DNA from 2 places in the Vibrio sp. Vb1574 genome. Region 1 is predicted to be linked to the other one. Evidence: predicted binding sites of a transcription regulator. Region 1 holds the regulator's gene; the other holds the start of a gene.
What was found. The regulator CRP, encoded in region 1, controls carbon source genes, mostly activating them, when cyclic AMP is high. The targets are predictions, from matches to a motif close to TGTGANNNNNNTCACA.
Positions count from the first base shown of each region.

Region 2: deoD (purine-nucleoside phosphorylase) is a predicted target of CRP. The motif match lies at 1,639-1,654, and genes of this name have one in related genera.

Region 1 is NZ_JAWOTC010000031.1:35,150-39,801, reverse strand. It holds gene R7O12_RS17105 (hydrolase) at 1-605, shown strand, start outside; gene R7O12_RS17100 (YheU family protein) at 639-851, shown strand; gene R7O12_RS17095 (phosphoribulokinase) at 977-1,846, shown strand; gene crp (cAMP-activated global transcriptional regulator CRP) at 2,087-2,719, shown strand; gene R7O12_RS17085 (DUF1338 domain-containing protein) at 2,856-3,647, opposite strand; gene astD (succinylglutamate-semialdehyde dehydrogenase) at 3,896-4,652, opposite strand, start outside.
Region 2 is NZ_JAWOTC010000042.1:11,321-15,972, forward strand. It holds gene R7O12_RS19575 (hypothetical protein) at 1-739, opposite strand, end outside; gene deoD (purine-nucleoside phosphorylase) at 810-1,520, opposite strand; gene R7O12_RS19585 (YbgA family protein) at 1,919-2,869, shown strand; gene R7O12_RS19590 (MerR family transcriptional regulator) at 2,859-3,659, shown strand; gene phrB (deoxyribodipyrimidine photo-lyase) at 3,682-4,652, shown strand, end outside.

The DNA of each region.
Region 1 (4,652 bases):
AAGTTGCGGTTGGTATTTCTCTTGGCGGTAACATGTTGGCGAATTATTTAGCCCAATATAAAGACCACCCTATTTTGAATGCAGCGACTATTATCTCAGCGCCTTTAGACCTAGCGGCGTGTGCGAACCGTATAGAACAAGGCTTTTCAAAAGTGTATCGCCGTTATCTGCTTTCTTCACTGAAACGTAACGCGTTACAAAAGCATCATCTACTGCATGGCGAGCTGGCGCTGTCCTACAACTCAATCAAACGTGTCACACGGCTGTATGAATTCGATGATTTGATTACCGCACCATTGCATGGCTTTAAAGACGCACAAGATTATTACGACCAATGCTCTGGCTTAAGTAAACTACAGCAAATCACGCTACCCACACTGATCATCCATGCCAAAGACGATCCGTTCATGACCGATGATGTGATACCGAAGTTTGTTCTGCCAGATAACATTGATTACCGTCTCTTTGAACACGGTGGCCATGTTGGCTTCCTAACAGGAACGGCGTTAAAACCTAAGTTTTGGTTGGAGGAAGCGCTGCCCGCGTATTACGAAAGTATCGCCGCAGATTACCTTTCTGCTGTATCCAAGCAACGAACGCAGTAAACTAGCCGCTCATCATAAAAGTTAGAGGTATTTATGATCATTCCATGGCAAGACATTGCGCCGGAAACATTGGAAAACTTAATTCGTGAATTCGTCTTACGCGAAGGAACGGATTACGGAACCGTCGAGGTTTCTTTGCAAGACAAAATTGATCAAGTTAAAGCTCAATTGGAAAAAGGTGAAGCGGTTATCGTGTTCTCTGAGCTACACGAAACCGTCGATATTCAACATAAAACAAAATTTTAGACCCTTCACATTTTACCGTATCCCACTCGATGACAAGGTATTGTTACGTGCTATAGTGGGATATCGACCGTGCAGTAGTAACTCTACTGCACATTACAGGTAAGTAATTTTCGACAAGGTTTGTCATGTCAGCTAAACACCCAATTATTGCGGTTACTGGTTCGTCCGGTGCCGGCACGACCACTACATCTGAAGCCTTCCGTAAAATGTTCAATATGATGAACGTTAAACCCGCATGGGTTGAAGGCGATAGCTTCCATCGCTTTACTCGCCCAGAAATGGACATCGAAATTCGCAAAGCCCGCGAGCAAGGTCGACACATTAGCTACTTTGGCCCACAAGCTAATGACTTCCCGGGATTAGAAGAGTTTTTCCGTAAGTTCGGGCATGACGGCACTGGCAGCGTGCGCCGTTATCTGCACACGTTTGACGAAGCGGTTCCCTACAATCAAATGCCAGGCACGTTTACACCGTGGCAAGACTTACCCGAAAACAGCGACGTTCTGTTTTATGAAGGGTTACATGGTGGCGTGGTCGATGGCGATGTTAATGTTGCTCAACATGTGGATTTCTTAATCGGCATGGTGCCGATTGTAAACTTAGAGTGGATACAAAAATTCGTACGTGACACTCGCGATCGCGGCCATTCGCGTGAAGCGGTAATGGACTCAATCGTGCGATCCATGGACGATTACCTCAACTATATCACTCCGCAGTTTTCTCGTACTCACATCAACTTCCAGCGCGTACCGACCGTTGATACTTCCAACCCACTTAATGCAAAAGGCATCCCTAGTTTGGATGAGAGTTTTGTGGTGATTCGCCTACGCGGTATCAAGAATGTCGACTTCCCATATCTGCTGGCCATGATTGATGGCTCATTCATGTCACGCCACAACACGATTGTCGTACCCGGCGGTAAGATGAGCTTTGCAATGGAGCTCATAGTTCGGCCTATCCTACAACAGCTCATCGAAACAGGGAAAATTGGCTAAAAACCTGCCTGCGAAGATGTTTACTTTTCATACCGTGATCATGTGCACAGTTTTGCTTACAAAATCTCAATCATGGCACGATTAAAATCAAGAAATCGTTTTCGAAAAAGGATACTATTTCTTACCGAAACACAAGAGAGCTTGCAGCATATAAAAAGTGCTCTTATTCTAGTAGGCCTAATTCAGGCTTAGCTAAAATATGGATAGCGCAAGCGTACCCTGCAGAGGAAGTGAGATATTATGGTTCTAGGTAAACCTCAAACCGACCCAACATTAGAGTGGTTTCTTTCACACTGTCATATTCATAAGTACCCTTCAAAGAGCACGCTAATTCACGCGGGCGAAAAGGCAGAAACTTTGTACTACATCGTTAAAGGTTCTGTTGCGGTTCTTATCAAAGACGAAGAAGGTAAGGAGATGATCCTTTCTTACCTAAACCAAGGAGACTTTATTGGTGAACTTGGTCTATTCGAGGAAGACCAAGAGCGCACAGCTTGGGTTCGTGCTAAATCTCCTTGTGAAGTTGCTGAAATTTCTTTCAAGAAGTTCCGTCAGCTTATCCAAGTAAACCCAGACATCCTAATGCGTCTTTCTGCGCAGATGGCTCGTCGTCTTCAAGTAACTAGCCAAAAAGTGGGTGACCTGGCGTTCCTAGACGTAACTGGTCGTATCGCTCAGACGCTTCTGAACCTTGCAAAACAACCAGACGCAATGACTCACCCAGACGGCATGCAAATCAAGATCACTCGTCAAGAAATCGGTCAAATTGTTGGCTGTTCTCGTGAGACAGTAGGTCGTATCTTGAAGATGCTAGAAGAGCAGAACCTAATCTCTGCTCACGGTAAAACCATCGTGGTTTACGGTACTCGTTAATCTCGAACTAGAGTGACACGAACAAAATTATAAAAGCCACCAATGGCAACATTGGTGGCTTTTTATTTACTCATGACCAAATGAGATAGGGTGCAGCGAACACTAATGAGTAAGCTTAACAGGTTAACCCTAAAACTTAGCCATTCGTACTTTCAAAGATTTTGTCAGCTGAAGCGGCCACGAAACCTGGGTACAAATCACCATTTTCCATCGGATAGCGCTTAGCAAATTCATAAAACCCGCCAGGGATAATTTCAGTGCCTTCGCTAAAACGAACCGCTACTTTATCTGCCATGGTCGATGACTGCTCTAGCAACACCTCAGGAGTGCCCTTCACTTCACCACCATTTTCATTAATGGTAAACCCAGCGGTACGCAGATGATCGTTTACCTGCTTCACTTCTTCATATTCATTGAGCTGGTTAACGCTCACCGTGAAGTGGTTTGCTCCGTAACCATGCGCCGCAAGCCAAGATGCGTACTCACTTTCTTTAGCCAACGTTTGGTAATCAGCAAAGCTTAAATCCCACAAGCGTCCACCATGTAAGAATGCGCTATCGTTCAGCTTGTCAGCATCGACTTGTGCCACCAAATTTTTCACAATCTCTTGTAGCTCAGGAGAGCACTCTTCAACTTTTAGCTCACTAATAAATACTTTAGGTTGCTTCGGATCTGGGTGCTCATAGTGCTTAGCAACCAGCTTTTTGCTTTCGAAAACGTAATCACCACACGCCTTGTAACCAATAGCTACAAATGGCTTAGCTAGAGTTTCAATACCAAGAGGCGCGATATTGAAGGTACGTAAAGCTATATGATCATTAATCAGAGGCTCATCTTCTTGAAGCAGCTGATGCACTTTAGCAGCCGAAGGGCAAAGACGTTGAATGTAATCTTGCCATAGCGATTCAAATAACACATCGGGCGTCATAACGACTCCTTGTTACGAGATGTAGAGTTTAAAGGTAAGCGGAAGTTGGCTGCTCGTTCACAACAAAAGTTGTCCAGAATAATGAACGAGCAACCATCAACCTGTGACGGTAAATGCCAGTCAGTCAACACGCTTTTCCGAGTCTTTGCTCACTTTTCGTGTTCTGCCAACGATCACTACAACCCATACCTAAATGATGCGCCGGCAAGGTGAGCCGCAATGCATAGTTGCGACTCTATTATTAAAACTTATAGCGCTACACCTGGACTCAATGTTGCAGGCAAGACAGTCTCTTGACCTTCCATTGATGCCATTGGGTACGCACAGTAATCTGCTGCGTAGTAAGCGCTTGGGCGCAAGTTACCCGACGCTCCCGGACCACCAAATGGCGCATCACCACTTGCACCAGTGAGCTGGCGGTTACGGTTCACGATACCTGCACGAATGTGGTCAACGAAGTATTCCCATTCTTGGTCGTCGGTTGAGACCAAACCAGCAGATAAGCCAAAGCGCGTATCGTTTGCTAGCGCCACGGCTTTGTCTAACCCTTCGTAACGCACCACTTGCAGAAGTGGGCCGAAGTATTCTTCATCTGGTAACTCAGCAATGTTCGTTACATCAATGATGCCAGGAGAAACAAACGCCGCCTCTCCTGCTTTCGCTTCAATCAAGCTTTCACCGCCAAGAGACTGTAGATTAGCTTGTGCATCAAGAATAAACTTGGCTGCCGCGACCGAAATTTGCGGTCCCATAAATGGCGCAGGTTCTGCAAATGGTTGGTCTACGCGAATATTGCGTGTCGCTTCGACGAGCTTGGTGATAAGCGCATCGCCTTTTTCACCCAATGGCACATACAAACGACGAGCACACGTACAACGCTGCCCAGCACTGATAAACGCTGACTGGATGATGGTGTAAACCGTGGCATCCAAATCACCATATTTATCAGAGATCACCATCGGGTTATTACCACCCATTTCTAGTGCGAGCATCTTGCCCGGTTGA
Region 2 (4,652 bases), on a different contig from region 1:
ACACCTCATCGTAAGGGTTATGATCGAGAGTTGCGATTGGCTCTTCATCAGCGGAATAATTGACGTGCTGGCAAAGAATATAGCCAGAATGCGCTTCGCCAGAAACAATCCAATACACACCATTATTGCTGTTCGGTTGCAATGCAATATAGTTTGAGGCCAATTCATAATGCGTTGCGTGGTTTACCCAGCGCGCATCAATGGTTGCCAGCTTGCGGCGGCAGCGGCTAGCTATATGGTCAACATGATCGTAAAAGGTTTTTGGGTTAATACTAAGCTTGCGGCAGATTTCTCGTACGGAATATCCCGTAAACAATAAACCCATCAAGTTCTCTTGAAATTGAAGCTTCTTGTTGGCACCAGACCACTTGTCGACAAAGGTACTTTGACACACTTTACAGCGGTAACGTTGGCGATCGCCACTGTAACCGAAAGCGTGATAGAGGTGTTTGTGAGTGTGGACAGAAAGTCCAAAGTTGTCGCAATCATCATTACGGCAAGCAGGCAACCCGTCACTGTGGACGTGCCGCAGGCGATGAAGTTCGTTCACGACATCGCGATTATTAAGTAAGGGGGGGAAAGCTCCACATTCACGGCATACCATCGCCGGACGCTTAGGGTTCGCATGTTGCAGAACGTAACGCTTTGCATCACTCAATCCAAAGTTGTCACACGCCAATGTTTTACAAAAGTTGAGTTGTAACCCATCTGCGTCTTTTGGCAGTTCGCCGTTAGACACAATCGCCCCCTCGGGATAATTCGGGCAGCCAGCATAACTCTGGCTGCAAATTATTACTTACTATTTGTTCTTAGATGTTGATTGCAGTTTCTAGTGCAACTTTCATCATGTCGTTGAACGACTTCTGACGCTCTTCTGAGCTTAGTTTTTCACCACGGATGATGTGGTCAGAAACTGTCAGGATAGTCAGTGCTTTCGCGCCTAGGTCAGCTGCTACGCCGTAGATACCAGCCGCTTCCATGTCTACACCTAGGATGCCTAGTTTTTCCATCTTCTCGAAGATGTCTGCTTCTGGTGTGTAGAACAGGTCTGCAGAGAATACGTTACCTACTTTTACAGGCACTTCCTGAGCGCGCGCTTGGTTAACTGCTTCTTCTAGAAGACCGTAATCAGCGATTGCTGCGAAATCGTGGTTGTTGAAACGGATACGGTTAACTTTAGAGTCTGTAGAAGCACCCATACCGATAACAACGTCCATTAGTTTCACGTCGTCACGTACTGCACCACAGCTACCTACACGGATAACGTTTTTCACGCCGTATTCAGCGATTAGCTCGTGTACGTAGATACAGCAAGACGGGATACCCATGCCGTGGCCCATTACAGAAACTTTTTTGCCTTTGTAAGTGCCAGTAAAGCCGAACATGTTGCGAACGTCACAAACTTGTTTCACATCTTCTAGGAACGTTTCAGCGATGTATTTAGCGCGCAACGGGTCGCCTGGCATTAGAACTGTTTCAGCGAAATCACCTGGTTGTGCGTTAATGTGTGGGGTTGCCATAAGTGCTCTCCAAAGTTTTGTTTTGATAAAACGCCTCTATTATAGAACGCTATTACCAATTCTGTTGAACTTGTTCGTTTTCGTTGAGGCAATAATATCGGGACGTACAGTAGCCCCTTGAGAGCTTAGTCACAAAAACCACGCATTTAGAAACTGCAACTACTATTGATAACCAAATCTGTTGAAATCAAAAGAGCAATCGATTTGCTTTTGAGCAGTTTGTCGATTGCGCGCACAAATTCTTTGTTTTTGGGCCAAACTTTTTTCTGACAGCTGGTTGATCGAAATACTTTCGAGTGAAGTAAAACGATTAAATTGTACAACTTATTTTCTTGTACAATCTGGAAAGGCTTGCTATAAGTTATACAACAAAACTTTTTGTATAGGGATGCGTCATCATGGAATCTTCAATCAAAGTAGGTATCAGTTCGTGTGTTTTGGGTGAACGAGTGCGTTTTGACTCTGGTCATAAGGTGAGCAACTTTGTGACTAAAGAGCTCAGCCCGTATTTTGACTTTGTTTCGGTATGCCCTGAAGTCGGCGTAGGTATGCCAGTACCCCGTCCAACAATTCGTCTTGTTTCTAATGAAGAGCGTGTTGCATTGGTTGAAACCAAAAATCCAGAAAATGATCATACCGACAATATGCTCACTTACTCGGCCAATAAAGTAGATGAACTTCAAAGCGAGCAGCTTTGTGGTTACATCGTTTGTGCCAAGTCACCAACTTGTGGCATGGAGCGAGTCAAGGTTTACAGCAAGAACAGTGCTGCGAAAGAAGGTGTTGGCTTGTATACACAAACATTGATGCAAAAAATGCCTTGGTTGCCTGTTGAAGAGGATGGCAGACTTAACGACCCTGTATTGAAAGAAAATTTTATTACTCGAGTATTTTGTCTAAATGACTTTTACGGCTCGATGGATGGTGAGCCTACTCGTGGCAAAATCATCGACTTTCATTCGCGCTACAAACTGACGTTAATGGCACACCACCCAGAGTCATACCGCTCCCTTGGCCGCTTAGTCGCTGATGTCGCTAATTATGAAATTGAAGACTTTTACCAAGAGTATCGTTTAGGACTTATGAAGGCGTTAACGAATCGGGCTAGCCGCAAAAACAACACAAATGTGTTGATGCATTTACAAGGGTACTTCAAACGCTCACTAACTAAAGAAGAAAAAGAAGAGTTAGCGACAGTGATTCACGACTACCGTATCGGAATGCTGCCTCTGCTAGCACCACTTACATTGATTAAGCATTACTTAAATACTTACCCAGACGAGTATTTAGCAAAACAGAAGTTTTTAGAACCGTATCCGCAGGAGATGAGATTACGCTATGGTTTGTAGTTCAGAAGAAAAACTATACGCGATCCGAGATGTCGCAGAAATCACGGGTGTAAAACCAGTTACGCTGAGAGCTTGGCAACGAAGATACAACTTGATCCAACCTCAGCGAACTGAAAAAGGACACAGACTTTATCGCCAGCAAGATCTCGATACGATTCGCGAAGTCCAGAGCTGGCTCGCGAAGGGGATTTCGATTGGTAAAGTGAAGGGGCTGCTAGGAAAAAGCGCCGATGTCGAAGTCAAAAACGAGGTTCGCACACTCGAAGAAGTTGAAAACATGCTGCTTGCGCTGTCTACCCTGAATCGAGGAAAAGCAGAGAGTTTACTTGCCTCTGTTCTTAAAGAGTATCCACTAAAACTCGTTATTGATCAGTTTATTAGCCCAGTATTTGATGCGCTAGACATGGTGAAAGGATCGCTGCGATCTTTACAGGTCGGGTTATTTCAGACTTGTTTGATCACTCGACTTGCCCTTGTTATCGATTCTGAAAACAAAGCCGCTTCCAAAGGAAAGTGTCTGCTCATTAGCTTTGAACAAAACAGAGAGTCTGAGAGTTGGATTCAAGCAGCGAAGCTTTGCGAACAAGGGTATCACACGACTTTGATCGATAAGGTTGATGATGTTTCTGGTCTACTAGATCACGAGGTCGTTGAAAATGGTTCGTTTATCTACCTTTTCTCCAACAAAGCGCTAGCTGCTAAACAAGTAGCGTCCATCAAAATGCTTCACGCACAGTTAGGTGATCGGATGGGGTGCTCTGAAGTGATAGAGAAATTACACCTAACTTAGTAGACAAAAGATAGGAGCTACCATGATTTTAGTATGGTTTCGACGTGACTTACGTACGTTAGACCACACGGCACTCAAAGCGGCATTTGATTCAGGGCAGCCTGTCGTCGCTTGCTTTATCGCGACGCCAGAGCAGTGGCGGGAGCATCACATGGCGCCGATGCAGGCAGACCTCATTGCTCGTCGCTTAGCTTGTCTTAACGAGGAGCTTGAAAGCCTTAATATTCCCTTTTTGTACAAAGAGGTACCGTCGTTTTCCGATTGTACAGATGTGATTAGTGGGTGGGCGGAAACACTTGAAGCCACGTCTGTCATGGCAAACATTCACTATGAGGTGAACGAACGAGAGCTCGATACACAAGTAAGTGAAGCGTTAGCTTCTCACGATATCGAATTTGAACTGTTTCATGACAAATGTGTGCACGCGCCAACGACGGTTCTTAATAAGCAAGGCGAATATTTTAAGGTGTTTACGCCATTCAAGCGTGCTTGGTTAACGCAGTTCCATATGCCGACGGTAGTAAAACCTCACGAGCAAGCGCCACTCAATAAAAAGGTACTCGAACAATTAGAGTCGGCTCGATTTAATTCAAGCTTCACATTTAGCTATCCTCGAGAATCCAGTGAAGACTGGCTGGCTTCGACTAATGATATTTTGAAGCAGCTTAGGGAATTTGCACGGGAGCGCAGTGACGCGTATCAAAGCGAGCGAGACTTTCCAGCTATTGATGGCACTAGCCAACTGTCTCCATACCTTGCGATTGGCGCGCTATCACCAAGGCAGTGTATTGCTCGTTTGTATGCTGAAAATCAACAAAATGACCTTACAGAAGGGAAAGCAACTTGGTTAAGTGAGATCATTTGGCGTGAGTTTTATCAGCACCTATTGGTTTTCGAACCAAAACTCGTCAAAGGCAAAGGATTTATCGATTGGGAGGATAAAATCCAGTGGTCCTATGATGAGAAAGCCTTTGAGCGATGGAAGACAGGAAC